Regions from separate parts of the Janthinobacterium sp. 35 genome, predicted to be linked through region 1. Evidence: predicted binding sites of a transcription regulator. Region 1 holds the regulator's gene; the other holds the start of a gene.
The links. The regulator FliA, encoded in region 1, starts transcription of late flagellar genes. The targets are predictions, from matches to a motif close to CTAAAGTTTNNNNNNNNNNNGCCGNTA.
Positions count from the first base shown of each region.

Region 2: CLU93_RS06045 (DUF5610 domain-containing protein) is a predicted target of FliA. The motif match lies at 9,094-9,120, and genes of this name have one in related genera.

Region 1 is NZ_PEFN01000001.1:3,921,627-3,935,960, reverse strand. It holds gene CLU93_RS17505 (translation initiation factor Sui1) at 1-116, opposite strand, end outside; gene motD (flagellar motor protein MotD) at 166-954, opposite strand; gene CLU93_RS17495 (flagellar motor protein) at 960-1,706, opposite strand; gene CLU93_RS17490 (RNA polymerase sigma factor FliA) at 1,688-2,419, opposite strand; gene CLU93_RS17485 (MinD/ParA family ATP-binding protein) at 2,464-3,327, opposite strand; gene flhF (flagellar biosynthesis protein FlhF) at 3,320-4,648, opposite strand; gene flhA (flagellar biosynthesis protein FlhA) at 4,990-7,086, opposite strand; gene flhB (flagellar biosynthesis protein FlhB) at 7,083-8,276, opposite strand; gene CLU93_RS17465 (fumarylacetoacetate hydrolase family protein) at 8,416-9,414, opposite strand; gene CLU93_RS17460 (pseudouridine synthase) at 9,503-10,213, opposite strand; gene CLU93_RS17455 (hypothetical protein) at 10,471-10,845, shown strand; gene CLU93_RS17450 (S49 family peptidase) at 11,224-12,225, opposite strand; gene CLU93_RS17445 (Rieske (2Fe-2S) protein) at 12,267-12,644, opposite strand; gene CLU93_RS17440 (HAD-IA family hydrolase) at 12,641-13,300, opposite strand; gene CLU93_RS17435 (RluA family pseudouridine synthase) at 13,390-14,334, opposite strand, start outside.
Region 2 is NZ_PEFN01000001.1:1,325,380-1,339,713, reverse strand. It holds gene CLU93_RS06100 (LLM class flavin-dependent oxidoreductase) at 1-47, opposite strand, end outside; gene CLU93_RS06095 (peptidase M24) at 648-1,775, shown strand; gene CLU93_RS06090 (hypothetical protein) at 1,827-2,249, opposite strand; gene CLU93_RS06085 (hypothetical protein) at 2,470-2,748, shown strand; gene CLU93_RS06080 (VanZ family protein) at 2,767-3,192, opposite strand; gene CLU93_RS06075 (SDR family NAD(P)-dependent oxidoreductase) at 3,736-4,500, opposite strand; gene CLU93_RS06070 (TPM domain-containing protein) at 4,524-5,045, opposite strand; gene CLU93_RS06065 (TPM domain-containing protein) at 5,045-5,872, opposite strand; gene CLU93_RS06060 (LemA family protein) at 5,874-6,488, opposite strand; gene pyrF (orotidine-5'-phosphate decarboxylase) at 6,646-7,470, shown strand; gene sbcB (exodeoxyribonuclease I) at 7,598-9,046, opposite strand; gene CLU93_RS06045 (DUF5610 domain-containing protein) at 9,192-9,806, shown strand; gene CLU93_RS06040 (GGDEF domain-containing protein) at 9,808-10,773, opposite strand; gene CLU93_RS06035 (HPF/RaiA family ribosome-associated protein) at 11,036-11,413, opposite strand; gene CLU93_RS06030 (DUF1345 domain-containing protein) at 11,614-12,279, opposite strand; gene CLU93_RS06025 (MFS transporter) at 12,317-13,588, opposite strand; gene CLU93_RS06020 (CDP-6-deoxy-delta-3,4-glucoseen reductase) at 13,672-14,334, opposite strand, start outside.

The DNA.
Region 1 (14,334 bases):
GGCGCCGCCTTGGCTTGTGCCTTGCACGCGCATTGCGCCAGCGGCTGGCGGCAGGCGGGACACATGCGGCCCGTTTCGGTGGAATACACGAGACCGCCCAGGGAACTGCTTTTCATGATGGAGAGATAAAAAGGGAGAAGGTGCGATTGTACCAAGCGCCGGGGTTCAGTTGGCGGGAGCCGGAGCAGGTGCGACGGGCGGCGTCGGCACTTCCGTCACCGTCTCGGGGATGCCCGACAAAATCGTCACGGCGACCCTGCGGTTGCGCGCGCGCCCTTCCGGCGTTTCGTTCGGCGCCACGGGGATGTTGTCGGCGTGGCCCACGGCCGTCAGGCGCGACGCTTGCACGCCGCTGGCGATGAACAGGCGCACCACGGCGCTGGCGCGCGCGGCCGATAATTCCCAGTTCGAGGCAAAGGTCGAATTGCTGATCGGCTGCACGTCCGTATGCCCTTCCACCTGCACCGCGTGGGGGTCGTCCTTGAGCAGCACGGCCACGGCGCGCAGCGCCTGGTCCGACTCCATCGTCAGCCCTGCGGCGCCCGGGTCGAACAGCACGCTGGCATTGATTTCCACGCTCACGCCGCGGCTCGTCTGCGTCACCCGCACCTTGCCTTCCTTGACCAGCGGCGCCAGGGTGGACGTCAGGTCCTGCGCCAGGCGCGTCATGTGTTCGCGCTCGCGGCGGATGGCTTCCGTGCGGCGTTTCAGGGCGGGGTTCGGCAGCGCAATGGCTTGCGGCGCTTCCATGATGATGGGCGGCGCGCCCTTTTCCAGGCTGAAGGCCTGGCCGATGGCATTCTGGAAGACGCGGTATTTGCCTTCGTTGACTTGCGAAATCGCATACATGACGACGAAAAAGGCGAACAGCAAGGTGATGAAGTCGGCGTACGAGATCAGCCAGCGGTCCTGGTTATCCGGTTCCTCGTCATACTTCCTGCGCGCGCGCCGCATCATGCTCAGTGCTCGTGCAGCAGGCTGGCCACGCGCTCTTCGATGATGCGCGTGTGGTCGCCCGTGGCGATGTCGTACAGCACGGCGGCCGTGATTTCATACTGCAGCACGCGGCGCGAGACGATGGCCTTGAGCTTGTTCGCCACCGGCAGGAACAGCAGATTGGCCAGGCCGACGCCATAAATGGTCGAGACAAACGCCACGGCAATGCCGCTACCCAATTTGCTCGGGTCGGTGAGGTTTTCCATCACGTGGATCAGGCCCAGCACGGCGCCCAGGATGCCGATGGTGGGCGAATAGCCGGCCGCCGATTCCCACACCTTGACGGCCTGGCGTTCGGCCATTTCATAGGCGGAGATTTCCACGTCGAGCAGCTGGCGCAGCTTGTCGGGCGCGATGCCATCGACGATCATGCGCAAGCCCTTGGCATTGAAGCGGTCGGCCGTGTTTTCCATCAGGCGTTCGAGCGCCAGCGGGCCGTCGCGGCGCGCCGTCAAGCTCCATTGCCCGATGTCGCGCGCCAGCGCGGCACGCGTGTCGGCTGGCGGCAGGAAGACCCAGCGCAGCATTTCCAGGCCGCGCACGAAAGTGCGCAGCCGCGTTTGCAGCAGCACGGCGCCGAAGGTACCAATGACCACGATGGCAAAGGCGGCCGGCTGCAGCAGGGAGGCCATCTTACCGCCTTCCAGTGCCTGGCCGACCAAGAGGCCGGCCAGCGCCAGCGCCAGCCCGATTACGCTGGACCAGTCCACGCCAGCTCCCTCAAGGTTGCGCGCAGGCGCGCGACGGCCTGGGTATGCAGCTGCGAGACGCGCGATTCGGATACACCCATCACCGCGCCGATCTCCTTCAGGTTCAGCTCTTCTTCGTAGTACAGGCCCATGAGCATTTTCTCGCGTGGCGGCAGCGCGTCGATGGCATCGATCACGGATTGCCGGAAATCGGTATCGAGCAGGGACCGCAAGGGGTCGCTGTCCTCGTCCACGCAATGGCGGTCGAGAAAGCTGTCATTGCCGTCCGGGTCATGAAAGTCTTCGTAGTACAGCAACTGGTGGCCGCCGCCGTCGCCCAGCATTTCCTGGTAATCGACGAGCGACATTTTCAGCAATTTCGCCACTTCCGACTCCGTCGGCGGGTGTCCGAGGCGCTGCTGCAAGATGCTCATCGCCTCTTCGATCTTGCGCATGTTCTGGCGCATGCTGCGCGGCAGCCAGTCGCTGGTGCGCAATTCGTCGAGCATGGCGCCGCGGATACGCAGCACGGCATACGTCTCGAACTGCGCGCCATGCGTCTCTTCATAGCGGCTGATGGCGTCGAGCAGGCCGATCATGCCCGCCTGGATCAGGTCATCGACCTCGACCGAAGGCGGCAATTTCGCCTTCATATGGTGCGCCAGACGCTTCACCAGCGGAATGTGCTCCGTCAGCAAATAGTCCTTGTTCGATTTCCCTTTGACCGTGTACATAGGCTGCTTATTGTTTTAACTGCTATCGTGTGCTGATGATGGATTCAGACGCTGAACTGGTGCGGGCTCCCCGTCTGGTACAAGGTGCCACCGAGCACCGGCGCCGCCGAACGGGCCAGCCGCTCGGCCAGTCCGCGAAACGCCACCGAGGCTCCCGCCAGCGGAAAGGCATCGACCACGCTGCGGCCCAGACGCGCCGCGCGGTGCAGATACTCATCGGCAGGCACCGATCCCATCGAGGTCAGTTTCACGGCCAGGTAGCGGCTCGCCGCCTGCGCCATATTATCGTATACCACTTTTGCCTCGGATTCGGAAGCGCCGGTGACGAGAATGCCGAACGGACGGCGTCCCAGCTCCTGGCTCAGGCGCTTGATCAGGCAGTACGCCGCCTTGATCGAGGTGGCGCTGGTCGACACTTGCACCACGATATCGGACGAGGCCATCAGCGGCACGGGGAAGCAATCGCCCGCGTCGGCGACGACGCCGTCGACCAACACGATGCCGCTCTGGCGCGCCAGCACCTCGAAGGTCTTGCCCAGGCGGCGCAGTTCTTCCGCACCCGCATAGTCCATGCTGTCCATCAGGTGGTTGCGCGCGCCCAGGCTGGCCACGCCGAAGCCTTGCGGCACCTGGTGGATGACCTGGTTCAGGGCGCACTGCTGGCGCGCCACGTCGCGCAGGCTGGCGCCGTGCGCCAGTCCCAGGCGCGCGGCGACGCCGTCGCTGCCGCCGCTGGCGTCGAGCAGCAGCACGTCATTGCCGCCGTAGACCAGCGAAGCGCCCAGGTTGACCAGCATGGCGCCCTTGTCGTCCTGCGGCGTGGCCGATAAAAATGTCATCACGCGCGGCTGCGGACCAGCCAGCATGCGGCGCAAGCCTTCGGCCTGGTCGAAATCGAAATTAGCCAAGGCGCACCCCGCGCGCTTCATTGTTGCGGGCGGCCGCTTGCGCCATCAGGAGCGGCAGTTCGGCATCGGAAAACTGCGTCGCCGCCGCATCGCGCTTGAGCTTGAAGGCGCGGTCGATCAGGTAGCCGCGGTCGGCCAGGTACAGGTCTTCCGGCACGCGCTGGCCATTCGACACATAAAACAGATTGAGTTTCTGGCGGATCACCACGTCGAGCACATTGCCGATCGAGGCCGCTTCATCGAGCTTGGTCATGATGCAGCCGGCCAGGCCGCTGCCCTGGTAGGCGCGCACCACTTCGTTCAAGGTTTCCTGCGTCGCCGTGGAGTTCAGGCACAGCAAACGTTTCACGTCGGCGCCCGCGCCCGACAGCATGGCCACCTGCTCCGTCACCATCTGGTCGCGCTGGCTCACGCCCACCGTATCGATCAGCACCGTGTGCTTGTTCTTCAATTCTTTCAGGGCGATGCGCAAGTCCGCTTCATCCTTCACCGAATGCACCATCACGCCGAGGATCTTGCCGTAGATGCGCAACTGTTCGTGCGCGCCGATACGATAGGCGTCCGTGGTAATCAGGGCCAGCTTTTCCGGGCCGTGGCGCATCACGCAGCGGGCCGCCAGCTTGGCCGTGCTGGTGGTCTTGCCGACACCGGTCGGGCCGACCAGCGCAAACACGCCGCCCTGCTCCAGCATGGCGTCTTCATTGGCGACGGTATTCAGGTTACGGCTGAGGACGGTCTTGATCCAGCGCATGCTTTGCGCGCCATCGAGGCCGGCGGGCAGCTTATCGATCAGGTAGCGCGCCAGGCTGGCCGAGAAACCGGCGGCCAGCATTTCGCGCAGCACCACGGCTTTTTGCGGCTCGCGCTGCTGCGTCGAGCCCCACGAGATTTCCGCCAGCTGGGTTTCCATCATGCCGCGCATGGCGCGGATTTCATTCATCATGCCGCTCATCTCGGCGGCGGCGTTCTCTTTGACGTGCGCCAGCGCGCTGGCCATCATCTGCTGCATGCGGGCCATGTCCACTGGCTCGCCGGCTGCCTGGCGCGGTGCGGCAGGACGTGGCGCAGCCGGGCGCTGGGCCGGGGCGGCCGGACGCTGCGGCGTGGCGAACTGGGTCTGCAACTGGGGACGGGGCTGGGACATTTCGGACGCGGCCGGCGGCGACGCCAGCGAAGCGGCATCGTCATTGGCCAGCGCGAGGATTTCCACCACGCCATCGGCCTGGCGGTTCGACAGGATCACGGCATCGGGGCCCAGCGCTTCGCGCACCTTGCGCAGCGCATCGCGCGACGAGGCACCCGTAAATTTCTTCACATTCATGACCGGCCTCCCAAGGCGGGGGGGGCGCAATATAGGCTGAACTGTGTGACCATCGTCGACTCCTGTTGCTTGGGTGCTGTCTTCCACATGGACACAGATCACCCGGACAGTTTCCATTATTAGCGATGCTTGGAGGAAATGATCGAAGGAACAGGACGGGAAAGTACCCGTTATTCAATTTGCCAGCAGGAAATTGATGAAAAAATAAGCAAAAAGGTGACAGGGATTGTCATCAGGTGATCAACATCCCCCATTCAAAACCCCAAGGCGGCAACTGGGGTCGAACCCTGAGGGTTCGACCCCGGCCCTTCGCTTAGGGTTTGCGGTCTTAGCAAAGCCGACTATTGCGCCCCCACCAGCGCCGTGACGCGGATGGTCTTGGTTTCCGGCACTTCCGCATGCGACAGTACCTTCAGCTGCGGCAAGGCGCGGCGCAGGAAGCGCGACAGCAAGGCGCGCAGCGGCGCCGGCACCAGCAGCACCGGCGTCAGGCCCAGCGCCTCCTGCTGCTGCGCGGCCAGGCCTGCCTGGTGGGCGATGGTATCGGCCAGGCCCGGCTCGATGCCGGCGCCGTCGCCGCCGTTGCCCATCGCTTGCATCAGCAGGCGCTCCAGGCGGCTGTCGAGGGTCATCACGGACAATTCGGCCGCACCGGGGAACAGTTGCTGCACGATGGCGCGACCGAGGGAGACGCGCACCAGCGCCGTCAGCTCGTTCGGGTCTTGCGTATTGACCGTATGCTCGGCCAGGGTTTCGATGATGCTGCGCATGTCGCGGATGTGCACGCCCTCGGCCAGCAGGTTCTGCAGCACTTTTTGCAGGGTCGACAGCGACAGCATCTTCGGCACCAGGTCTTCCACCAGGCGCGGCGCATCCTTGCCCAGGTGATCGAGCAGCGACTGCACTTCCGCGCGGCCCAGCAGTTCGGAAGCGTGCGAGGTGATCAGGTGGTTCAAGTGCGTGGCCACCACGGTGCCCGCATCGACGACCGTGTAGCCCATCGATTGCGCCTGGTCGCGCAAGCTGGCGTCGATCCAGGTGGCGGGCAAGCCGAACGCGGGGTCGCTGGTGGCCACGCCCGGCAAGGTGCCGCTGGCCATGCCGGGATTAATCGCCAGGAACTGCCCGTTGAACGCTTCGCCCACGCCCACTTCCACGCCCTTGAGGGTGATGCGGTAGGCGGACGGTTTGAGCTCCAGGTTGTCGCGGATATGCACGGGTGGCGCCAGGAAACCCACTTCCTGGGCAAATTTCTTGCGGATGCCCTTGATGCGCTTGAGTAATTCGCCGCCCTGCGTCTTGTCGACCAGGGGGATCAGGCGGTAGCCCACTTCCAGGCCCAGGGTATCGACGGGCATGATGTCTTGCCAGCTGGCTTCTTCCTGCTCGGGCGCCACGGTGGCCGGCGGCACGTCGGCCGGCCTCTCGGCCGCTTCTTTTTCCTGCGTGCGCTTCTTGCTGATCAGATAGGCGGAGCCGGCCAGCGCGGAGGCCAGCAGCAGGAAGACCATGTTCGGCATGCCCGGAATCAGGCCCATGCCGCCGATGATGCCGGCGGTGATATACAGTACTTGCGGTTTCGCAAACAATTGACCGACCAGCTGGGTGCCGATGTCCTGGTCGCTGGCCACGCGCGAGACGACGATACCGGCCGCCGTGGAAATGATCAGCGAAGGAATCTGCGCCACCAGGCCGTCACCGATGGCCAGCAGGGTGTAGTTCTTGAGTGCATCGGCAAAGCCCATGTCATGCTGCAACAAGCCCACCAGCAAGCCGCCGACGATATTGATGACGGTAACCATGATGCCGGCGATGGCGTCGCCGCGCACGTATTTGCTGGCACCGTCCATGGCGCCATAGAATTCCGCTTCCTGCGCCACTTCCGTGCGGCGGCGGCGCGCTTCGTCTTCGCCGATCAGGCCGGCGTTCAGGTCGGCATCGATGGCCATCTGTTTACCAGGCATGGCGTCCAGCGCGAAGCGGGCGCCCACCTCGGCGATACGGCCCGCACCCTTGGTCACGACGGTAAAGTTGATGATGGTCAAGATGATAAACACCACGATACCGACCGTGTAGTTGCCGCCGATCAGGAAGTGGCCGAACGCCTCGATCACTTTACCGGCCGCGTCCGCGCCCGTATGGCCTTCCGTCAGCACCACGCGCGTGGACGCCACGTTCAGCGACAGGCGCAGCATGGTCGACACCAGCAAAATGGTCGGGAAGGCCATGAAGTCGAGCGGCTTGACCGTGTACAGCGCCGTCAGCAGCACGATGATGGACAGCGCGATATTGAAACTGAAAAAGATGTCGAGGATGAAGGCCGGCAGCGGCAGCACCATCATCGCCAGCAGCATGATGATGATGACCGGCGCGGCGATGCCCTTGCTGGCGTTGCTGCTCATACCGCTGAGCCAGGCTGGCAATCTCAGGCCGTTCATGGTGTACTTCCTTTATTCTTGTCTGCCGCGTCGGCTGCGGCCTTGATCTGCGATGCGGGGTCGAGCGGATCGAGCTCGGGCGGCACGTCGAGTTTCTTCGGCTTGTCGGGACGCTGGCCATGGCCGCTGCCGTAGCTGCGCAGCTGGAACACGTAGGCCAGCACTTCGGCCACGGCGCCATACAAGGCCTCGGGGATCTCGTCGCCGATGTCCGTGTGCTGGTACAGCGCACGCGCCAGGGCCGGCGCTTCGAGGATGGCGACCTTGTGTTCGCCGGCCAGTTCGCGGATCTTCGCCGCCACCTCGTCGATGCCCTTGGCCACCACCTGCGGCGCGCCGCGCGAATTCTCGCCATACTTCAAGGCCACCGCGTAATGGGTAGGATTGGTCACCACCACGTCGGCCGTCGGCACGTCGGCCATCATGCGGCGGCGCGACATTTCATGCTGCATCTGGCGTATCTTCGCCTTGATCTGCGGATTGCCGTCCGACTCCTTCGCCTCTTGCTTGACTTCCTGCAAGGACATTTTCATCTTGTTAGCGTAGTGCCACATCTGGTACGGGCCGTCGATGGCGGCGATCAGGCCCAGCGCGCCGACGATCAGCAAAAAGGCCGTGATCAGCAGGCTGATCAGATGGGCCGAACCGGCGCGCAAGGATTCGACCGACAGGCCCAGCACGGCGTCTTTCTGGTGCTGCATCACCATCCAGGCGACGACGCCGACGACGAGCGTCTTGGCGATGGCCTTGAGCAATTCCACCAGCGCATTCTTCGAAAACATATTGCCCAGGCCGCGAATCGGGTTGAGCTTGCCAAAATTGGGGGTGAACGCCTTGGAACTGAACAGCCAGCCACCCACCAGCACGGGCGAGGCCAGCGCGACGAGCATGATGGCTGCGGCGTACGGCAGGCAAGTCAGCAAGACGGAGCCCACGTCGTAGCCGATGCGCAACATCATCGCGTCGGGATTGAGGATTTGCTCGCGGTCCAGGGTCAGGCCGGAGACCATGACGGCCGTCAGCCGGCGCACGATGGCGTCGCCGGCAAACCACAGGCAGCAGCCGGACGCCATCAACACCGTAAACGTGGCCACTTCACGCGATCGCGGAACGTCGCCTTCCTCACGCGCCTGCTCGAGGCGCTTCGGTGACGCGGCTTCGGTCTTTTCTGCGTCGCTGTCTTCCGACATCAATCAACTCCGGTGAAGTCCTGCAGCCTGGTTAGGCGCAATACGGACTGGGCATGACGCATTATCGGTTTAATTAGCGCAACGCCATCAAGGGAAAAGGAGGGCGAATCCCCTGCTTTTCCTTTGCTCTCCAGAAACCTTAGCGGGACTTCCTGGCCTCTGCCTGCTTGACGGTCTGCTCGATGGCGCCAAACAGCGACTTGCCGTCATCGCCCAGCATTTCCAGTCGAACAACATCACCGAACAGCAAATAGGGCGTACTGGCGACGCCATCGGCGATCATCTCCTGGTTACGTCGCTCAACGATGCTGGAAAAACCCTTTTTAATCTCTTTGTTGGCGACGCCGCCCGCGCTGACCACGCTGCCGGCGCGCGCGTTGCGCGTCCGGCACAGATGCGCAAGCAATTGCGGGTAATTGAAGGCCATGTCGGCGCCCGCGTGGGGCTGGCCCGTCAATTTGCCGTTCAGGCTGCAGCGCAAGGCGTAATGCACCTTGCCGCCGCGCCAGGCGTCGCCCAGCTCGTCGGGCGTGATGGCCACCGGCGAGCAGGCCATGGCCGGCTTCGCTTGCAGGTAGCCGTAGCCGCTGGCCTGCTCCTCGGGCGCCAGGTTGCGCAAGCTGATGTCGTTGACCAGCATCAACAGCTTGATGTTCAGGTGCGCCTGGTCCGGCGTCGAGCCCATGGCCACGTCGTCCGTGATGGCGGCGATGCCCGCCTCGTAATCGATGCCCCACTGTTCGTGCGCCAGAGTGATGTCGTCGTGGGCGCCGAGGAAATCGTCGCTGGCGCCCTGGTACAGGCGCGGCGCCTCGCGCAGATTGGCGGGCGCGTCTACGCCCGCCGCCTTGCAGGCCCGCTCGATCTGCTGCAGGTACGAGGCGCCGGCCACGCGCAAGCTACTGCGCGGCAAGGGCGCCATGCAGTTGGCAGGGTCGAAGTCGAAGGCGCGGTGACCGCGGCCGCTATTGATGGTCTGGTACAGCAAATCGAGCTGGGGCGCGATGAAACTCCAGTCGTCGAGCGCCTTTTGCAAGGTCGAGGCGATGCCATCGGCCAGGTGGGCCGTTTTCAGGTCGCGCGAGACGACAGCCAGCTGGCCGTCGCGCGTGCCGTCTTTCAAAGTTGCTAATTTCATGTACGGGAAACTTCGTCAAATGCGGGCAATTAGGGACCAAAGACGCCAAAAAGCCGGGACATTCCCGGCTTTGGCGGTCAGGAGGGATTTATGCCAGCAGCGCGATCTGCTCGGGAGTCAGATAGCACCACTCGCCTTCGGCGATGCCCAGCGATTCCAGCGTCAGGCTGCCGATGGCGGAACGGTGCAGCGCGCTGCAATGGTTGCCGGCGGCGGCCAGCATGCGCTTGACCTGGTGGTATTTGCCTTGTTCGAGCACGATTTCCAGCTGATGCTCTCCCCGTTTGATGCAGACGAGGGCCGCCAGCGCGGCCGGTTCATCGTGCAATTGCACGCCTGCCAAGAGCTGCGCCACCAGTTCATCGGTCACGGGCTCTTGCGTGGTAGCCTGGTAAATCTTGGGAACGTGACGCTTCGGCGACGATTGTGCATGGATAAAGGGGCCATCGTCGGACATCAGCAGCATGCCGGTCGTATCGTGGTCGAGCCGGCCGACGGGCTGGACTTCGCGCCAGGTGAACTGTTCCGGCAGCAGGGTCAGCACGCCAGGGTGATGGCTGGGCTTGCGCGAGCATTCGAAGTTGGCGGGCTTGTTCAGCGCCAGGTACAGGTGCGCGCGGTATACCCACTCTTCTTCAAACACGTGCAGCACCAGGCCTTCGGTCTCGACGGTGGTGCGGTAAGTGGTCTGGGTGACGCCATCGATGACGACATCGCCATCTTCGATGAGGGAACGACAATATTTACGGGTGCCAAAACCCTGCGATTGCAGGATGCGGTCTAGGGATAATTTACTCATGGGCGTGACTTTACCAGAAGCGGCTGACAGCGGGAAGCGGCGCCGCGCGGGGCCTGCGCGTGGCGGTGGAGCGCGCGCCAGCCTTGCGCTGACATAGATAAGGCAAAGCACAAGGTGAGATTTCGATATAAATGGCCCAATCCTTTGAGATATATCAAGCGCTCGGAATATCGCATTGATAGACTGAAACTTCGTTAGGAATCCGCCTAATGTACTTTAGGAATTGTGGCAGTCGCCACCCCTCATAAGGACATCGTATGAAGCATACCGATACCGTCACCTTACAAGGCAGCATCGCCGACATGCGCCAGCGCATCGCCGCGGAACAGGCGGCCATGCACAAGGTCAGACTCGGCGTGGCGCGCTGGCGCAACACCCCTGCGCCGCAGGATGCGGACGCGCCACCATCGCCAGCGAGCCAGACGCACTGGCATGCCGAGGCGCAATGCCAGTTCATGTGCTGGCTGGAACTGGGCGGTTTTGCGCATGCGGATGCGGCAACCGACAACGTGAGCGCATCCGCCATGGCCGATACGCCGTCCGACATCAGCGCCAGCAGCGCCAACTCCGGCAGCAACACAGCAGCGGCACCGCTCCCCCTGCCCGCGCACTGTAACGGCTGCGCCGCCTGAGCGCGCCGCCATCAGACCCGCCATGCCCTGCCCCCGCATGCCTGTCTTGCCAGCCAGACCAGATCACGCATTGCACGATGCCAGCCCACCCGGCACGGACGACGCACAAAAGGAAACGGCGGCATTGCGCCGCCGTTCCCAAGCCCCATCGGGACTTCAGTGAGGAATGTAAATTCACTCAAAACCACATCTGCGATGCGGCGAGTAGTTCCAAGACCTGCCAATCAAGTTAGTACTGACAACATAGTTGATATATCGCCCCTCCTTGAAAAGAACTACGCTTTCACTATAGCCCAAACAGCCCCTTTTTCAAGCCAAATTACTATCTTATTGAAAATCATTCTCGACTGGCTTGCCTGCCAGCCAACAGTGATATCCTTATCGCAACGCCGGTTGTGACTGCTGCACGGCCGCCTTCATGGCGCCTGCGCCCATGGCGGCGCCAAATTTCTTCAGCACCCGCTCCGGCAAGCCTTCATGCTGCGTGTAGTCGACGATGTCTTCCGCCTTGACGACATCGCGCGCCACGCTGTCGACCGTGCCGAAATCGTCGGCCAGACCCATTTCCACGGCTTTCGCGCCCGTCCAGTACAGGCCCGAGAAGGTATCCGGTGTTTCCTTCAGGCGCTTGCCCCGTCCCGTGCGCACCACGTCGATGAATTGCTGGTGGATTTCATTGAGCATGCCTTGCGCATACGCCTTGTGCTTTTCCGTCAGGGGACTGAACGGGTCCATGAAGCCCTTGTTCTCGCCCGCCGTCAGCAGCCGGCGCTCGACGCCCACCTTGTCCATCACGCCCGTAAAGCCGAAGCCATCCATCAGCACGCCGATGGAGCCGACCACGCTGGCCTTGTTGACGTAGATGCGGTCGGCGGCGGCGGCGATGTAATAGCCGCCCGAGGCGCACATTTCATCGACCACCACATACAAGGGCTTGTCCGGATAGCCCTTGCGCAGGCGCTGCATCTCGTCGACGATCATGCCGGCCTGCACGGGACTGCCGCCCGGACTATTAATGTGCAGCACCACAGCCACGGAACCGGCATCGGAAAACGCCTTGTCCAGCGCGGGGATGACGACGGCGGCCGAGCCGCTGCCTTCGGACTCGATGCTGCCGCTGATGTCGATCAGGGCCGTGTGGCGGCCCAGGGTCTCGCTGTCGTCGGCCGTGTTGTAGTCATAAAATACCCACAGGGCGAACAGCACGATCAGCAAGCCGAAGATCTTGAAAAAGATGCTCCAGCGGCGGTGCGCGCGCTGCTCTTGCAAGGTGGCAAATACCAGCTTTTCCAGCACGGCGCGCTCCCAGTTCCCCGCAGGGGCGCCGTGACCGGCGGCTGGCGCGCTGCTGTCCAGCTTGTCATTCGTGTTATCGCTCATGGTTCACTTTGTTTAAATTGCAATAATGCCTGTGCCAGTCTTCAGGCCGGCAGCGGCTGGACATACTCATCGGGTTGCCAGTACAGCTGGCCATCGCGCTCGCTCACGGGAATCGGGCGCAAACGGCCGCCCTTGCAGGGACCGCCCGCGCACAGGCCGCTCTCCGGCACATAGATGGCGCCATGCGTCGAACACATCAGGTACAAGCCGCTGGACTCGAAAAACTCGCCCTCGGCCCAGTCCAGTTCGATCGGTACGTGGGCGCAGCGGTTCAGATAACCATACGCTTTGCCGCCGTGGCGCACGACAAAGCCGGTGGTCGCTTCACCACCGGCCGAGACGGGAAAGCGCACGCCCTTGCCGCCATCGGCCACCGCATCGGCGGCACAAATCAACACTTCCACCACATCGCTCATCATGCGTGCTCGCTCAGCCATTGGTGCAGATCGGCCACCGTGGCGGCCGAATACAGGGGGTTGCAAGCCTGCAACTGCGCCACCGGATGCGCCCCATACTCTACGGCAATACCGGCAGCGCCTGCATTGCTTGCCATCAACAAATCATGACTGGTGTCGCCGATCATCACGGTGCGGCGCATATCCTGCCCCAGTTCGCGCGTCAGCTCTTGCAGCATGGCCGGATGGGGTTTGGAAAACGTTTCATCGGCGCAGCGCGTCGCATCGAACAGCGACAGCAGCTTGACGGCATTCAGCGAACGGTTCAGGCCGACACGGCTCTTGCCCGTGGCGACGGCCAGAAAGTACGCTTGCTGCGACAATTCCAGCAGCATTTCTTGCACGCCGGGAAACAGGGTCAGCTCATGGTCGCGCGACAGATAGTGATAGCGATAGCGTTCCGCCATGCGCGCATGGTATTTCGGCTCGACATCGGGCATCACCAGCTGCATCGCTTCCTGCAAGCCCAGGCCGATCACATGCGAGGCCAGCAACTCGGTGGGAATTGGCAAGCCCAGGTCTTTCGCCGACGCCTGGATGCACTTGACGATGGTCGAGGTACTGTCTATCAGGGTACCGTCCCAATCGAAGACGATCAGATCAAATTGCTTTCTTGCCATGTTTCCCGACGGCAAAGCCGCCGGCTCCTTGAGAATGAATGATGGCGACTGACTACCTTGTGAGTAGTGTCCCCGCACGCGATGGAGAGCTATCGTGCGGCAACGGCCAATGGTTTGCCCAAGCTTACCAAGAAACGCTCGCATTCGGCAGCCAGTGGCGCATTCAGGGTCACCGTCTTGCCCGTCTCCGGATGCGTAAACGTGATCTGGTGCGCGTGCAGGAACATGCGCTTCAGGGCGCCGCGCGTGCTGTCGGCTTTCAACAGGGCACGGTTGAGGGCAAAGTCGCCATATTTATCGTCGCCCGCGATGGGGAAACCGGACGAAGACAGATGCACGCGGATCTGGTGCGTGCGTCCCGTCTTCAATTCCGCTTCCAGCAAGGCGAAGTTGTGATATTTATGCAACAGTGAAAACACCGTGTGCGACGCCAGGCCATCGGCCTGCACGGCCACGCGGCGCTCGCCTTCGGCCGTCGTATATTTATGCAGCGGCAGCTTGATATGCTGGCGCGCATTCTTCCAGTCACCGGCCACCAGTACCAGGTAGCGCTTGTCCGTGAGGCCGTCGCGCATCTGCTCGTGCAAATTCGTCAACGCCGTGCGCTTCTTTGCCAGCAACAGCAAGCCGGACGTGTCGCGGTCCAGGCGGTGCACCAGTTCCAGGAACTTGGCGTCGGGGCGCGAGGCGCGCAATTGCTCGATCACGCCGAACGAGACGCCCGAGCCGCCATGCACGGCCACGCCGGCCGGCTTGTCGATGACGAGCAGCTGCGCATCTTCGAAGATGATCGAAAATTCGGCGGCCGGCGCGCCCGTGGGCGCCTTTTCGGCCACGCGCACGGGTGGAATGCGCACCACGTCGCCGGCGACGAGACGGTACAGTTGATCGATACGGCCTTTATTAACCCGCACTTCTCCCGATCGCAAGATCCGGTAGATGTGGCTTTTAGGCACTCCCTTGCACACTCTTAATAAGTAGTTGTCGATGCGCTGGCCTGCTTCTTCCTCGGCGATCGTTACGAATTGGGCTTG
Region 2 (14,334 bases), 2.6 Mb from region 1:
CTGCCTTCGGCGATGGGCGCGAGGTCGAGTATGGAAAATGGAATCATGGTAGCGATATCGGGACGTGGTGGAAAATCACAATGGACGATTTGTCTATCCCCTGACACTGGCAGGGTCACCCATGGCAGCATGGCGGGGAAGACAGGCTGTGCACATGATAATGCGAATCGGGAATTTGCGTACTGATCGGTAAAAAACTCGCTAGGCGATGAACGCGATCCAGGGTAAACAGGTGCCGCTGAGCAAGTGCATTGGGCTGTACGTGTACAAGTCTGAGGCATGGACTGGGAAGCGTTGCAACCGTTCCTGAAAAACCCATGCGCCGCCGCAGGTGAACATCAGCATCGATGCGCAATACCCGCTGGTGCCGGCAAACCCGGGTTCATCCCGGAAAAGCAGCAGCTACTGCAGCTGCAAGTGTACACGGCTGTCTTGATCGCGCTGGCGAAATAGCTGCTTGTAAAAATAGACGGAAGTCATAGACTGCAAGCCTGAGACGAATCCGGGCGCCGAACTTTTTATGCGCATGCGGGTCTGACGTTTCCATATAGGAAGGGAGCAGCTATGCATGAGCAACAGGAGGCCCGGCTGGCGCCAGGCAGGGCAGGCGGGGTGGTGCCGCGCCTGAACCCGGACGAGGGGCGGTCATGAACTGGCCGCTGGAACTGGAAGTGGCGCACAAGCTGGCGCAAATGCGGGGCTGGCTGGAACAGGAACGTGCCGGTGCCGTGCGCCTGCGCGGCGTGGACTGGTTTGCGTGGGCCACGGCGGGCGCGTCGAACAGCCATAGCCATACGGCCGAGTGCGGCTGCGCGGAAGTGCTCGTGACGCGCGACGCGGCCTACATCCTGACGGACGAAGCCGAAGCCATGCGCATGCGCGAGGAAGAAGTGCGCGGGCCATGGACGTGGCAAGTGTCGCCCTGGATGCAGCCGCAGCTGTATGAGTTGCGCGAGCATTTCGTGCAGCATGCGGCCGGTGGTGCGCCTGTCTTGTCCGACCGGCCAGGCTTGCACGAGCGCAACCTGCCCGTGGCCCTGCGCGAAGAGCGGCTGGTGCTGCTGGAATCGGAGCAGCAGCGCTATCGCCAGGTGGGGCAGCTGGCTGCCGGCGCGGCCGCCGATGCGCTGCGCCATGCTCGCCCCGACTGGAGCGAGCAGGAACTGGCTGCCGCCTGCGTGCGCGCGCTGTGGCTGCGGGGCTTGCAGGCCGTGCATGTGCTGGTCAGCGGCGAGCAGCGCCAACAGCGGTATCGGCGCGCGCCGCCGGCCCAGGTGGTGCTGGGCACGCAAGCCGTACTGGCCCTGTGCGCGCGGCGTTTCGGCCTGTGCGCCAGCCTCACTCGTCAACGCCGCTTCGGCCCGGCGCAGCATCGCGCCGATGGCGCGGCGGTGGCCATGGACGATGCCGATGCCGCCATGCTGGCGCTGGAAGCGGTGGCGCTCGACGCTTGCGAAACGGGCCATGCGCTGAGCATGGTGTATCACGCGCTCGACAGCGCTTACGCGTTTGCAGGCCAGCCCGATACGGTGCGTACCAGCCGGCAGGGCGGCATCCATGGCTACCTGGCGCCCGAAGTGGCGGCCGGCGCGCACACGGAAATCCTCCTCAAGCGGGGCATGGCGCTGGCCTTCCACCCCAGCCTGCCCGGCAGCACGGTGGAAGACACCTTTCTGCTCGACGGCAACCAATTGCACAACCTGACGCATGACCCGGCCTGGCCCTCGGCCATGGTGCAGGGGCGCAGCCGCCCGCTGACCCTGGCCTTGGCCTGATGCGGCCCTGTGCAGTAGCCATCGGCAGGGATCGGCAACCCCCGGCACCCGTCAATAGCGCTGCATCACGCCTTTTTGCACGCTGACCCGCTCGCCGATCTGGAAGACGGGCTGGGTATTTTGCATGACGGTGCGCGTCGTGCCGTCGTCCAGGCGCAAGGTGACGCGGTACAGCATATTGCCCGCCGCACCCGAGGTGCTGCCGGCGGTGCCCGATGTGCCCGCCTGCATGTCGGCACTGCCTTGATCCATGCCGCGCGGCACGGTTACTATCGACTGCACCGTCGCTGAACTGATGTTCATGCCGGACTGATCCATATCGGCGCGCATGCTGCTTTGCGGCGTCGTGCCGGCCGGTGCGGCGTAGGTTTCGCCGCTATTGCTGCGCGCCAGGCTGGTACTGTCCGTGGAATGACAGGCCACCAGCAAGGTACAGGCCAGGCCGGCCAGCAGCAGGGTTTTTTTCGATCTCATCTTGGTCTCCTCATGGTCGAACACTCAGGATCGGTACCCGCGGTGATGCGGATAGCAGCGATTGCTGCATGTAAGAGCATGGTGGCGCCGGGATGTTCTGCTGCCGTCATCAGCGATTGAGCCAGATCAAGCGTTGAATTACCGTGCTTGGTATAAACGATGCTGGTAATCACTAGGTCGTGCGGCCGCACGATTCCTCACTGTTGAATCGGGAGAAAAAATGTCATCTGGTCCTACCGAAAAACTGATCGATGAGTTGGTGCTGGCCGTCGCTGGCACTGCGCGCGATGCCCGTGCGCGCCATGTACTGGCGCAGGCCTTGCATGGCCTGGTGCGGCTGGCGCGCTCGGAACAGTTGCTGGACATGCAGCGCGATGCGGCACGCGCCATGGGGGCCGGCAGCCGGCGCGAGACGCGCGCCCTGATGCGGCGCCTTGGCGCGCGCAGCCAGGGGCAGTTGCCGCTGGCATTGCAGGATAGCGAAGCGGACCGCGCCTGACTGGCGGTCATGCCGCATTCAGGCATTCGGTTGCGGCGTTCCCTTGCCGAGGGCAGAGGCGACCATTTTGGGCCAGAGGAAACACAGCGGCAGGCAGACCGCCGCCGCGGCCGTGATATCGACCACCCAGTCGCTCACGGCGCCACGGCGGTAAGGCAGGAAACTCTGGATGAACTCGTCCAGCGCACCCATGGCCGCCACCATCAGTACCGATAGCAGCGCGCGGCGCGCCATGCCGCCGCCGGTGCCGCTGAACAGGATCAGGGCCAGCACGCCATAGCCGACGGAATGCAGCACGCCGCCCGACGCATATTGGCCCACGTCCGCGCGTATGCCCGGTATGTCACCGATCAAAATCACCAGGGCATACAACACCAGGGCCGTGCGGTAGCGCAGGCGTGCGTGGCGGTCGGCAAAACAGAGTTCGGGCAAGGGTGCAGGCATGGTGCGTCAGGACGGTGGAAAGGCAGTCACAATATCATGCGCGTGGCGGGTCACCATGTTTTTGCGCAAGAGCTTAATGGACAGGCAAAAAAAAAGGCCCGCGGGGACGCGGGCCAAAAACCCAAATGAAATGGGTCAAGAGTTGAGAGTTGCTCGGTGCTCACCATGTCGCGCGCCTTGCCTGCGCCCGCCACGGTCATGAAAGGGGAGTGGTGTGCCATCGCGGCACACCTGTCTGTAGTCAGGCATATCGGTTGCCTGTACAGCAGATGAAGCAAGTATAGGGGGCGAACATGACGGGCTGATGACACGCCGCAACATTTTTTTTCGGCAGGCAGAATGACCGGGAAGATTGGGCATCGTGGCAAGAATGACCATGTTTCAGGAGTGACAGCAAAAAAAAAGCCCGCTGGTGAAAGCGGGCTTAAAACTATTTTCTTGGAGGAGAATAGTGGAGACAGGTGCATTATGCTGCGTCGCACGATATGTGTCTAATGATCTTTTTGGATATGCATTATTATTTTTTGATATAACTCGCTTGTTTCACTCTTTCACGGGCACCGTGTAGTTGAGCGCCATGCGTCCGCCATCGACATAGATGGTCTGGCCCGTCATGTAGGTGGCGTCGTCGCTGGCCAGGAAGGCGGCGATACCGGCCACTTCTTCCGGTTCGCCGCAGCGGCCCAATGGGGTGCGCGACAGGATCGTGTGGCGCGCCTCGGGGCTCGACAGCACCGCCTGTTTGGCCAGTTCCGTCAGGATGGTGCCCGGCCCGATGCCGTTCACGCGCACGCCATGCGAGGCAAGATTCAAGGCCATGACCTTGGTCAGCTGGTTGATGGCGCCTTTCGACACCACGTACGGCACCTGGTTCGGGATCGCCAGTTCCGCATTCACGCTGGACATATTGATGATGCAGCCGCTGTTGCGCTTGACCATCTCGCGCGCCACGGCCTGGCCGCACAGAAACATCGATTTCAGGTTGATGCGCATGACCCGGTCGAAATCGTCTTCGCAGACATCGAGGAAATTGGCCGCGTGCGTCACGCCCGCATTGTTGACGAGGATATCGATGTGGCCGAACTGGGCCAGCGTTTCCTTCAGCATGGCGTCCACGTCCGCCTTCTGGCTGACGTCGGCGCAAAAGAAGCGCGCCTGCGGGCCGAGGGCGGCGGCCGCGTGCGCGCCTTCTTCCTTGATGTCGACCAGCATCACCTGCGCCCCTTCGGCGATCAGGCGGGTGGCGCAGGCCAGGCCGATGCCTTGCGTGGCGCCCGTGACGATGGCGGTTTTATTGACTAGTTTCATGTAATCGCCTCGGCGGGAAGGAATCAGAGGAGGATGGGTTCGTTCGGCAACTGGTTGCCGCGCGTGCCATCGGCGGGGAAGTGGCTTTGCAGCAAACCATTCAGCTGCTGCAAGGCATCGAGCGTACTGTCGTGGTAATTGCCGTCCTTGAAACCCCGGGTCATGGTGCGGCATACGCCTTGCCACTGTTCCGGCGTGACGCGGCGGCCCACGTTGCGGTCGGCGACGATATCGACCTGATGTTCGGCCAGGTTGATATAGATCAGCACGCCGACGTTATCTTCCGTATCCCACACGCCATACTGGGCGAACAGTTCGCGCGCCCGCTCGCGGTTGCTCACGCCCTGGTACGCCATGCCAGGCGTCAGGGCCGCCTCGACGATCAGGCGCACTTCCGCCTGGTGCATCGCTTCACCGCCGGCAATCGTCGTCTCGATGGCTTTCAGGGTGCGTTCTGGAAACGCCTGGCGCGCCGTCGCGGGCGTGCCGCGCAAATGTTTTAAAGCGCGTCCGCAGCGTTGTCCGAATGTCAGTTGTTTCGTCATTACCAATCTCCCGAGGCGCCGCCGCCGTCAAAACCGCCGCCGCCACCACCGAAACCACCGCCACCGCCAAAACCACCGCCGCCGCCGAAGCCTCCGCCGCCACCGCGGTTGTTCAGCGCCTGGCTCAAAATGCTGCCCAGCACGACACCCGTGGCGCCGCTGGACCAGTTGCTGCCGCGCTGCAGCCTGTTAGGCCCGCCGCGCGAACGGAACACGGTCAGCACGACGAGAAAGCCGAAGAACAGCAGCGGCAGCCAGAAGGTCAGGCCGCCCGCTTCCACGGTGGCCGGCGCCTTTTGCTGGGCGGGAGCGGGAAATTGCTCCTGGTTCAGCAAGGTGGCAATCGACCCCACGCCGGCGACCAGGCCGCCGTAATAGTCGTTTTGCTTGAAATGCGGGGCGATCACGTCTTGCAGGATGCGTTTCGACTGCGCATCCGTCAGCACGCCCTGCACGCCGCGGCCCGCTTCGATGCGCAGGCGGCGCAGCGAGGATGGGTTGTCTTTCGCCACCATCAGCAGCACGCCGTCATCGACGCCCTTGCGGCCCAGCTTCCAGGCATCCGTCACGCGGATGCTGTGTTGCTCGATGGCTTCCGGTTCCGTGCTCTTGACCAGCAGCACGGCGATCTGGCTGCCCGTCTTGGCTTCGTAATCGGCCAGCACGCCTTCCAGCGCCGCTTTTTGCTTCGCATCGAGCATGCCGGCGTTGTCCGTCACGCGCGCCACCAGCGGCGGCACGGGCTGCAAGCCCTGTGCGCCGGCCGGCGCCATCGTCCACAGCAGCAGCGCCGTCGCCAGCGCCGCGAGGTAGGACCAGGCTTTCATCTTATTTGCCAAAGTTGACGGTCGGTGCGGTCGAGATGGCTTTTTCATTTTCCACCGTGAACGATGGCTTGACCTTGTAGCCGAAGATCATGGCCGTCAGGTTGTTCGGGAAGCTGCGCGCATGCACGTTGTAATCCTGGACGGCGACGATGTAACGCTGGCGCGCCACGGTGATGCGGTTTTCCGTGCCTTCCAGCTGCGACTGCAAGTCGCGAAAGCTGGTATCGGCCTTCAGGTCCGGGTATTTCTCGGACACTACCATCAGGCGCGACAGGGCCGACGACAGCTGGCCCTGCACTTGCTGGAATTTCTCGAACGCGGCCGGGTCGTTCAGCACTTCGGGCGTGATCTGGAAACTGGTGGCGGCGGCGCGCGCCTTGGTCACCGCTTCCAGCGTTTCGCGCTCGTGCGTGGCATAGCCCTTGACGGTATTGACCAGGTTGGGGATCAGATCGGCGCGGCGCTGGTACTGGTTGACCACTTCGCCCCAGGCGGCCTTGGTGGCTTCATCCTTGCTCTGGAAGTCGTTGTAGCCGCAGCCCGTCAGGATGCCGGCCAGGACGGTGATGCTCAGCGTCAGACGCAGCCATTGGGTGAATTGTTTGGTGATTTGCATGATGGGTTCCGTGCAGAGTAAAAGGGATGCGGCAAATATACCTGAAACGGCCCGCGATGTCGGTTTAATCAGCGCCGGCCGCCGCCACCGGCTGACTTGACAGGACCGCGCCGCGTTACAATACGGGGTTTGCAACTGAATATAGAGAAGGTGTGCCGTGAATTTCATCAATAAATTATCCGCCGCATGGACGGCCAATAATTCCCTGCTGTGCGTGGGACTCGATCCCGACCTGGCGAAACTGCCGGCCGACCTGCGCGATCTGCCCGATGGAATCACCACCTTTTGCACGCGCATCATCGACGCCACGGCCGACCTGGCCTGCGCCTTCAAGCCGCAGATCGCGTATTTCGGCGCGCTGGGCGCGGAAAAGCAGCTGGAAGACATCTGCCGCTACGTGCGCGAGAATTACCCGCACATCCCCCTGATCCTCGACGCGAAACGCGGCGACATCGGCGCGACAGCCACGCAATACGCGCGCGAAGCGTTCGAGCGCTATGGCGCCGACGCCGTCACCGTGAACCCCTACATGGGCGAGGATTCGCTCGATCCCTACCTGGCGTGGCAAGACCGCGGCGTGATCATCCTGTGCCGCACCTCGAACCCGGGCGGCTCGGACCTGCAATTTCTCGACACGGACGGGGTGCCGTTGTACCAGCGCGTGGCGCGCCTGGTGGCCGAGAAGTGGAACAAGAATGGCCAGTGCGCACTCGTCGTCGGCGCCACTTTCCCTGAAGAATTGGCGCAAGTGCGCGCCATCGTCGGCGACATGCCGCTGCTGGTGCCCGGCATCGGCGCCCAGGGTGGAGACATCGCCGCGAGCGTCGGCGCGGGCCAGACGGCGAACGGCATGGGCATGATGATCAGCTCGTCGCGCGCCATCATCTACGCCACGCCGCAAGCGGGCGAAGATTTCGCCGACGCGGCGCGCCGCGTGGCGATTGAGACGCGCGATGCGATCAATCAACACCGCGCAGCGTAGGTCGGATTAGCGGCGTAGGTCGGATTAGCGGCGTAGCCGCGTAATCCGACAACACCAATAACGTCAACAATGTTGTCGGATTACGCGGGGCTTTGCCCCTCTAATCCGACCTACCCGGCGTGGTCCTTCAGTCGCGCATGGGCGCGACCATCTCCGCGTAATCGTACAGTTCACCGAGAATTTCTTCTCCCCGCTCATCCACCGATTCCGACAGCACGTCGATTTCCGTAAACAGCATCTCGATGGTGCGGGCGCCGCCGTCGCCGTCGAACAGGCGGGCGGCGCGGTGTTGCTCCCAGCGCAGGCTTTCCGCTTCGCTCAGGGTTTGCGGGAAATTGCGGGCGCGGTAGCGGAACAGCAATTCCTGCAAGCGCTCGTCGGCAAACGAGGGGCGGGCCGTGGCCAGCCTGGCCGGCGTGTCGCGGCGCAAGGATTCGAGCAGGCGGCGATCGTCGTTGCTGACGAAACCATTGTACAAATCTTCATCCACGTCCAGCGCCACGTTCGCGCCCGGGCGCTGGAACACTTCGGCCCAGATGGCATCCATGTTCGGCGCCGTCGCGGCCAGCTGCGCGTTGACCTTCGCCGCATCCACGTCGATGCCCCATTGCGCGGCCATGGCCGGCGACAGGGTCTTTAAATTGCCGACCAGCATGGGCGATTTGTTCAAATGTACGCTTTTCACGGGCAGGCGCGTCATGCCTTCCGGCATGGCTTCCTTGCGCGTAAACAAACGCGTGCGTATCGTGTCGGCGTCCAGGCTGAACAGTTCGCGCGGATCGTAGGCGCAATCCCAGACGAGGATTTCATTTTTATTGCTCGGGTGCGTGGCCAGCGGCCAGACGACGCCCAGGCAGCCCCGTTCGGCGGGGAACATGCCGGACACGTGCAGGAAAGGCTGGCGCTCGGTGGCGGCCAGGTGCATGCCCATTTCGCTGGCGACCCTGTCCTTCTTGTGCAGGGCCAGGCAGAATTCGAACAGTTTCGGCTGCTTTTCGCGGATCAGGCGGGCCAGGGCGATGGTGGCGCGCACGTCGGACAGCGCATCGTGCGCCGCTTCGTGCAGCAGGCCATTGGCCTTGCTCAGGTGTTCCAGTTTAAAACTGGTCTGGCCATCGTCGCGCTTCGGCCATTGCATTCCTTCAGGGCGCAGCGCGTGCGTCATGCGCACCACGTCGAGGATGTCCCAGCGGCCGCAATGGTTTTTCCATTCGCGCGCATACGGGTCGATCAGGTTGCGCCAGAACAGGAAACGCGTGACTTCATCGTCGAAACGGATGGTGTTGTAGCCCACGCCGATGGTGCCCGGTTCCGAAAAGGCCGCTTCGATGGTGGCGGCGAACTGGTGCTCGGGCACGCCCAACTGCAAGCATTGCTGCGGCGTGATGCCCGTGATCAGGCACGCTTGCGGATCGGGCAGGAAATCATTGGCAGGCTGGCAATACAGCATGATCGGCTCGCCGATCTCGTTGAGTTCGGCATCCGTGCGGATGGCGGCGAACTGGGCCGGGCGGTCGCGGCGCGGCTGGGCGCCAAAGGTTTCGTAGTCGTGCCAAAGGAAAGTCTGGGTAGTCATTGATATCGTTGCTGAATTGGTTATCTGGGCCGCTCAAAGCGTCGCTGCTACAGTTTTCTGAAAACCTGCCGATACTACATGAGAGGATGATCATCATGGCGTTTCCCGCATGGTGGCATATATTGCCCGTTCAAGGAGGTCTATCGTGTCAATTCCCATCGCCGCAAGCGGCAATTCCACCCCTTCCGTGACTTCCGTCAGTACGGGCGTTGCCGGCAAGGACGATAAAGTCCAGAAAAAGGATGGCGTCAACACTGAAATGAGCGTGAACGAGCGCAGCAAGCTGCAGTTGAACGCGTCCATCATGCAGGCATCGCTGAATGTCTCGATCGGTTCGGAAAACGAGCCGCTGGCGCTGCTGTACAAGACGGCCATCACGAATATCAATGAAGCGCTGAAGGCTCAGTACGGCGACGATGCGATCCAGAACGCCGCCTCGCAAGACAATAGCGCCGAAGCGACGGCGAGCCGCATCGTGTCGCTGTCGACGGGTTTTTTTGACGCGTTCAAAAAACAGAATCCCGGCATGGACGACGATGCGGCCCTGACCAAGTTCATGGACACCATCAGCGGCGGCATGGAAAAAGGCTTCAAGGAAGCGCGCGACATCCTGGACGGCTTGAAAGTACTGAATGGCGATATCGCCGGCAATATCGACAAGACGTACGAGCTGGTGCAGAAGGGCTATGCGGATTTCATCGCCGCGCACAGCAGCAAGAAGGATGACGCGGCCAAGCCGGCCGACAGCAAGGCCGCCTGAGCTACAGCATGACCCGGTTGCGGCCGTTAGCCTTCGCGCGGTACAGCGCCGCGTCGGCGGCGGCGATCAGCGCTTCATCGTCCTGTTCGGCCGCCAGGCTGGCCACGCCGAAGGAACCCGTGATGTGCGGCAGCGCGCTGCGCATGTCGGCGAAGATGACGGCGTGCTGCATGCGCTCGCACAGGCGCTCGGCGACCCGCAGGGCCACGTGTTCGTTGGTATCGGGCAAAATCACCATCATTTCCTCGCCACCATAGCGCACGGCAAAATCCGTCGGCCGCAGGGCAGCACCCAGCACTTGCGCGGCGATGCGCAGCGCCTGGTCGCCCGCCTGGTGGCCGTGGGTGTCGTTGAAACGCTTGAAATGGTCGAGGTCTATCATCACCAGCGACAGTGGCGAACCGCTGGCGTGGGCGGTGATGATCATGTTCGGCAGTAAATCGGTCAGCCAGGCGCGGTTGTACAGGCCTGTCAGGCTGTCGACCATCGACAACTGGCGGTAGAATTCGCCCAGTTTCTGGCGCCGGCGCAGCAGGGCATTGGCGGCGCGGATGCGGAAGGACAGCAAGCGCAGCAGGTTGCGCGCCAGGCCGTTCGATTGTTCGATCAATTCCCAGACGACGGCCGCGTCGATCACCAGCAAATCGGTTTCTTCCAGGGCGGAAATGGCGGCCAGGTTGCTCGCTTCATCGAGCACCGATTGTTCGCCCACGCTTTCGCCGGGCAAGACCTTGCTGACGGTGCCGTCATCCATGCCCGTGTGGGTGTCGGCCGCCACGGCCAGCGAGCCGCGCAGGACGATGTACAGGCTGGTGCCCTGGCTGTCGGCAATGGCTTCGCCCGCTTCGAGGCGCATGACGGGGCAGGGCGCCAGCATGGCGGCAGTCTGGCTGTCCGCAGCATCGCTAAATAGCTGTAAATCGCCGATGTTGCAGCCTGAAGCGCCGAAATTGCCGATCTGTTCCACAATCATACTTTCAAAAAGCCGGTGCGCGCGAGCAGAGGACCGGTATCTTCATGATAGCGTAAAGCGGCCTTGGCTGTAACGGCAAAGGCTTGCTTGATGTCACTTACTGTGGGAAATACGACAATTATTTCATTCTCGCGTCCATGCGCTGGAATGCTGCCGGTTTTGGCATTCTTGTTGCCGCGCGCGAAAGGCGGGGCGGATGTGCAAAGGCAGCCTTGAACGGCTGCCTTGGTCTCTGAAGAATGCTGCAGTGGGGGAGTTACTCGGCGGTTTCTTCCGCTTCAGCCGTATCGATCACGGCATTCTTGCCGGTGGCGTGGCGCTTGCTGTCTTGCAGGCGGCCCAGGGCACTATCGATGGCGCGTTTCAGTTTGTCCGTGGCGCCGGCAACGGATTGATGCACGGTGGCGTTCTGTTCGGTCACGGCAATCGGTTGATAGCCAGCAACGCGTGCTTCCATGACGCAGCGGATATCGTCAGCGCCGCCTTTCGGGCCATTCGTGTCGCTGATGTGGACTTCGATGCGGGTCAGGTTGTCGCGGAAGCGGTTCAGTGCGCTTTCAAGTACGGATTGCACATGTTCGTTCAGTCCAGCGGTGTTGGCGATGGTGCTGTCGGTATGAATATTGATTTGCATATGCTTACTCCTGTCAATTCAAAAAAAACCCATCTCAGGCGTGCTGCGGCCTGGTTGCTGCCTCATGCACATGACCTCTGTGCATGGAACTTATCTTACTCCTCTTTCTGGTATTTCAAGAGGGTGCGCACGATTAAGATGAGCTTAACCCTTCAGCCAGGTCAAGTTTCCTTGCGGAATCTTTTCAAGCCGAGTCAGCTTTATCCATTGATGAGGCCGGCGGCGATATTGATCGACAGTCCCAGCACGACCAGGTTGAAGAAAAAGCTCAGCACGGATTGCCCCAGCACGATCTGCCTCATCAGCCGCGTCTGCACGCAGACATCCGACGTTTGTACGGCCACGGCGATGGTGAAGGCGAAATACAGAAAATCCCAGTAATCGGGGTTTTGCTCGTCGTCGGGAAACTTCAGGGGGCGTAGCGCGGGGTCGGCCTGGTAATACAGGTGGGCATAATGAAAGCAGAACAGGGTGCCGACGAGAAACCAGGAGCCGACCAGGGTGAGGATCGTCAAGCCGTAGTGCAGCGCGCGCTCGTCCGGCGCCATGTCTTTCATCGAAGACAGTTGCGAGACGATGGCCACCAGGCTCATCACGGATGCGACGGACAGGGCCGACAGGACCGTGGTGGCCCGCTCATCCTGGCGCGCGGCCATCACCTTCACCTTGTGATGGTTGGCGCGCATCATCATCCAGGCCATCGTCGCCAGGTAGAACCAGACGGCGACATTCCACGCCGTCAGCAAACGCGTCATCTCTTGCCAGGACGAGGGCAGCAGCAGGCCGGCCGCCACGCCGATGGCCGTGGCCATGCTCAGGTGGGGGCGGCTGCGGATGAAGCTGTGCAAGGGAAGCGTGATTTTCATGGTGCGAGTTCGCAGTGGTAATAGCGCATCTTAGCTCTTAGCTTGCGCTTGCGGTGGCCGTTCTGGCGGCCGTTTCCTTTTCGTGGTGGGGGAAGCGGTCCATGCGCGACAGCACGGGGAACAGCACGGCCCACACGCCCGTCACGGCCAGGGTGGCGGCGCCGCCGAAGAGCACGGCGCGCACCAGGCCGAACCAGCCGGCCGTCAGGCCCGATTCGAATTCGCCCAGTTCGTTCGAGGCGCCGATGAAGACGGCATTCACGGCGCTGACCCGGCCGCGGATCTCGTCGGGCGTCTCGAACTGCACCAGCAGGTGGCGGATGTAGACGCTGACCATGTCACCAGCGCCCATCAGGAACAGCGCCGCCAGCGCCAGCGGGAAATAGCTGGTGCTGCCCAGCACCAGGGTGCCCAGGCCGAAGACGGCCACGCCGCCGAACATCCACGCGCCCACGCGGCGCGTGATGGGGAAGATGGCCAGCGCGATCGAGCACAGGGCGGCGCCGGCGCCCGGTGCCGTGCGCAGCAGACCCAGGCCGCCGGGGCCGATATGCAGCACGTCTTGCGCGAGCGCCGGCAACAGGGCCGTGGCGCCGCCGAACAGCACGGCAAACAGGTCGAGCGAAATGGCGCCCAGGACGATGGGTTTCGACCAGACGAAGCGCAAGCCTTCGAGCAGGGTGTGCCAGCTGACGGGAGCGCGCTGCACCACTTGCGGCGCCGGCGTGGTGGCGCGCATCAGCAGCACGGACAGCGCCAGCAGCGCGGACGAGATCAAATACACCACCTTGGGGCCGAAGTAATACAGCAAGCCGCCCAGGGTGGGTCCCAGGATGATGGCGACGTGCGAGCTCGACGAGCTGAGTGCGACGGCGCGGCTGAAGTGTTGCGTGGGTACCATGTTCACCAGCACGGCTTGCGTGGCCGGCATCATGAAGGCGCGCGCGCTGCCGAACAGCACCAGCACGGCAAACACGGGCCAGACGATGGAAATACTGCTTAACGTAAACGCCAGCAAGGCCAGCGCGCAGGCGAGCTGCGCCGCCAGGCACCAGGCGATGATGTTGCGGCGGTTGTAGCGGTCGGCCACGTGGCCGGCCGGCAAGATCAGCACGAGGAAGGGCGCGAACTGCGCCAGGCCGATCAGGCCCAGGTCGAACAGGCTGCCCGTGATCTGGTACACCTGCCAGCCGATGGCCACGCTTTGCATCTGCACGGCCACGGTGCCCAGCACGCGGGCGGACAGGTAACAGGCGAAATTGCGGTGACGCAGGATACTGAAGCCGTTGCCGGCGGACGTGAGGGACATGAAAATTCCGGGAAGCAGCGGGGTAGAGCGGTGGTGGCAGCGGGCGCCGCACCAGCCGCGCCCCGCTGTCTGGACGGTGAGGCTTACTTGGCCAGGTCGGCTTCGGTGGTAAAGGCGTCGGCGAAGAACTCGTCGGCTGGCAACTGGCACAATTGCACGAAATCGCGGTGGGCCGCATCGACCATCACGGGCGCGCCGCAGGCATACACCTGATACGCGGCCATGTCGGGCAAGTCGGCGATGACGGCCTGGTGCACGAAGCCCGTGCGGCCTTCCCACGCGTCTTCCGGCAAGGCTTCCGAGACGACGGGCACATAGGTGAACTGCGGCAAGTCGGCGGCCCACTGGCGGCACAGCGCATCCATGTACAGGTCGTGCGGACGGCGTGCGCCCCAGTACAGGGTGATCGGGCGCGGCGATTGCTCGTTGATCATGTGCTCGACGATGGCTTTCAAGGGGGCAAAGCCCGTGCCCGAGGCCAGCAGCACGACGGGCTTGTCGCTGTCTTCGCGCAGGAAGAAAGTGCCCATCGGGCCTTCGAAGCGCAGGATGTCGCGCTCCTTCATGGTGCCAAAGACCTGGTCGGTGAACAGGCCGCCCGGCAGGTGGCGGATGTGCAGGGTCACGGGGCCGCCATCGGCGGGCGCGCTGGCCATGCTGTAGCTGCGGCGCTTGTTGTCGCGCAACAGGATTTCGATATACTGTCCGGCGCGGTAGTGCAGGCGCTCGCTGGCCGGCAATTGCAG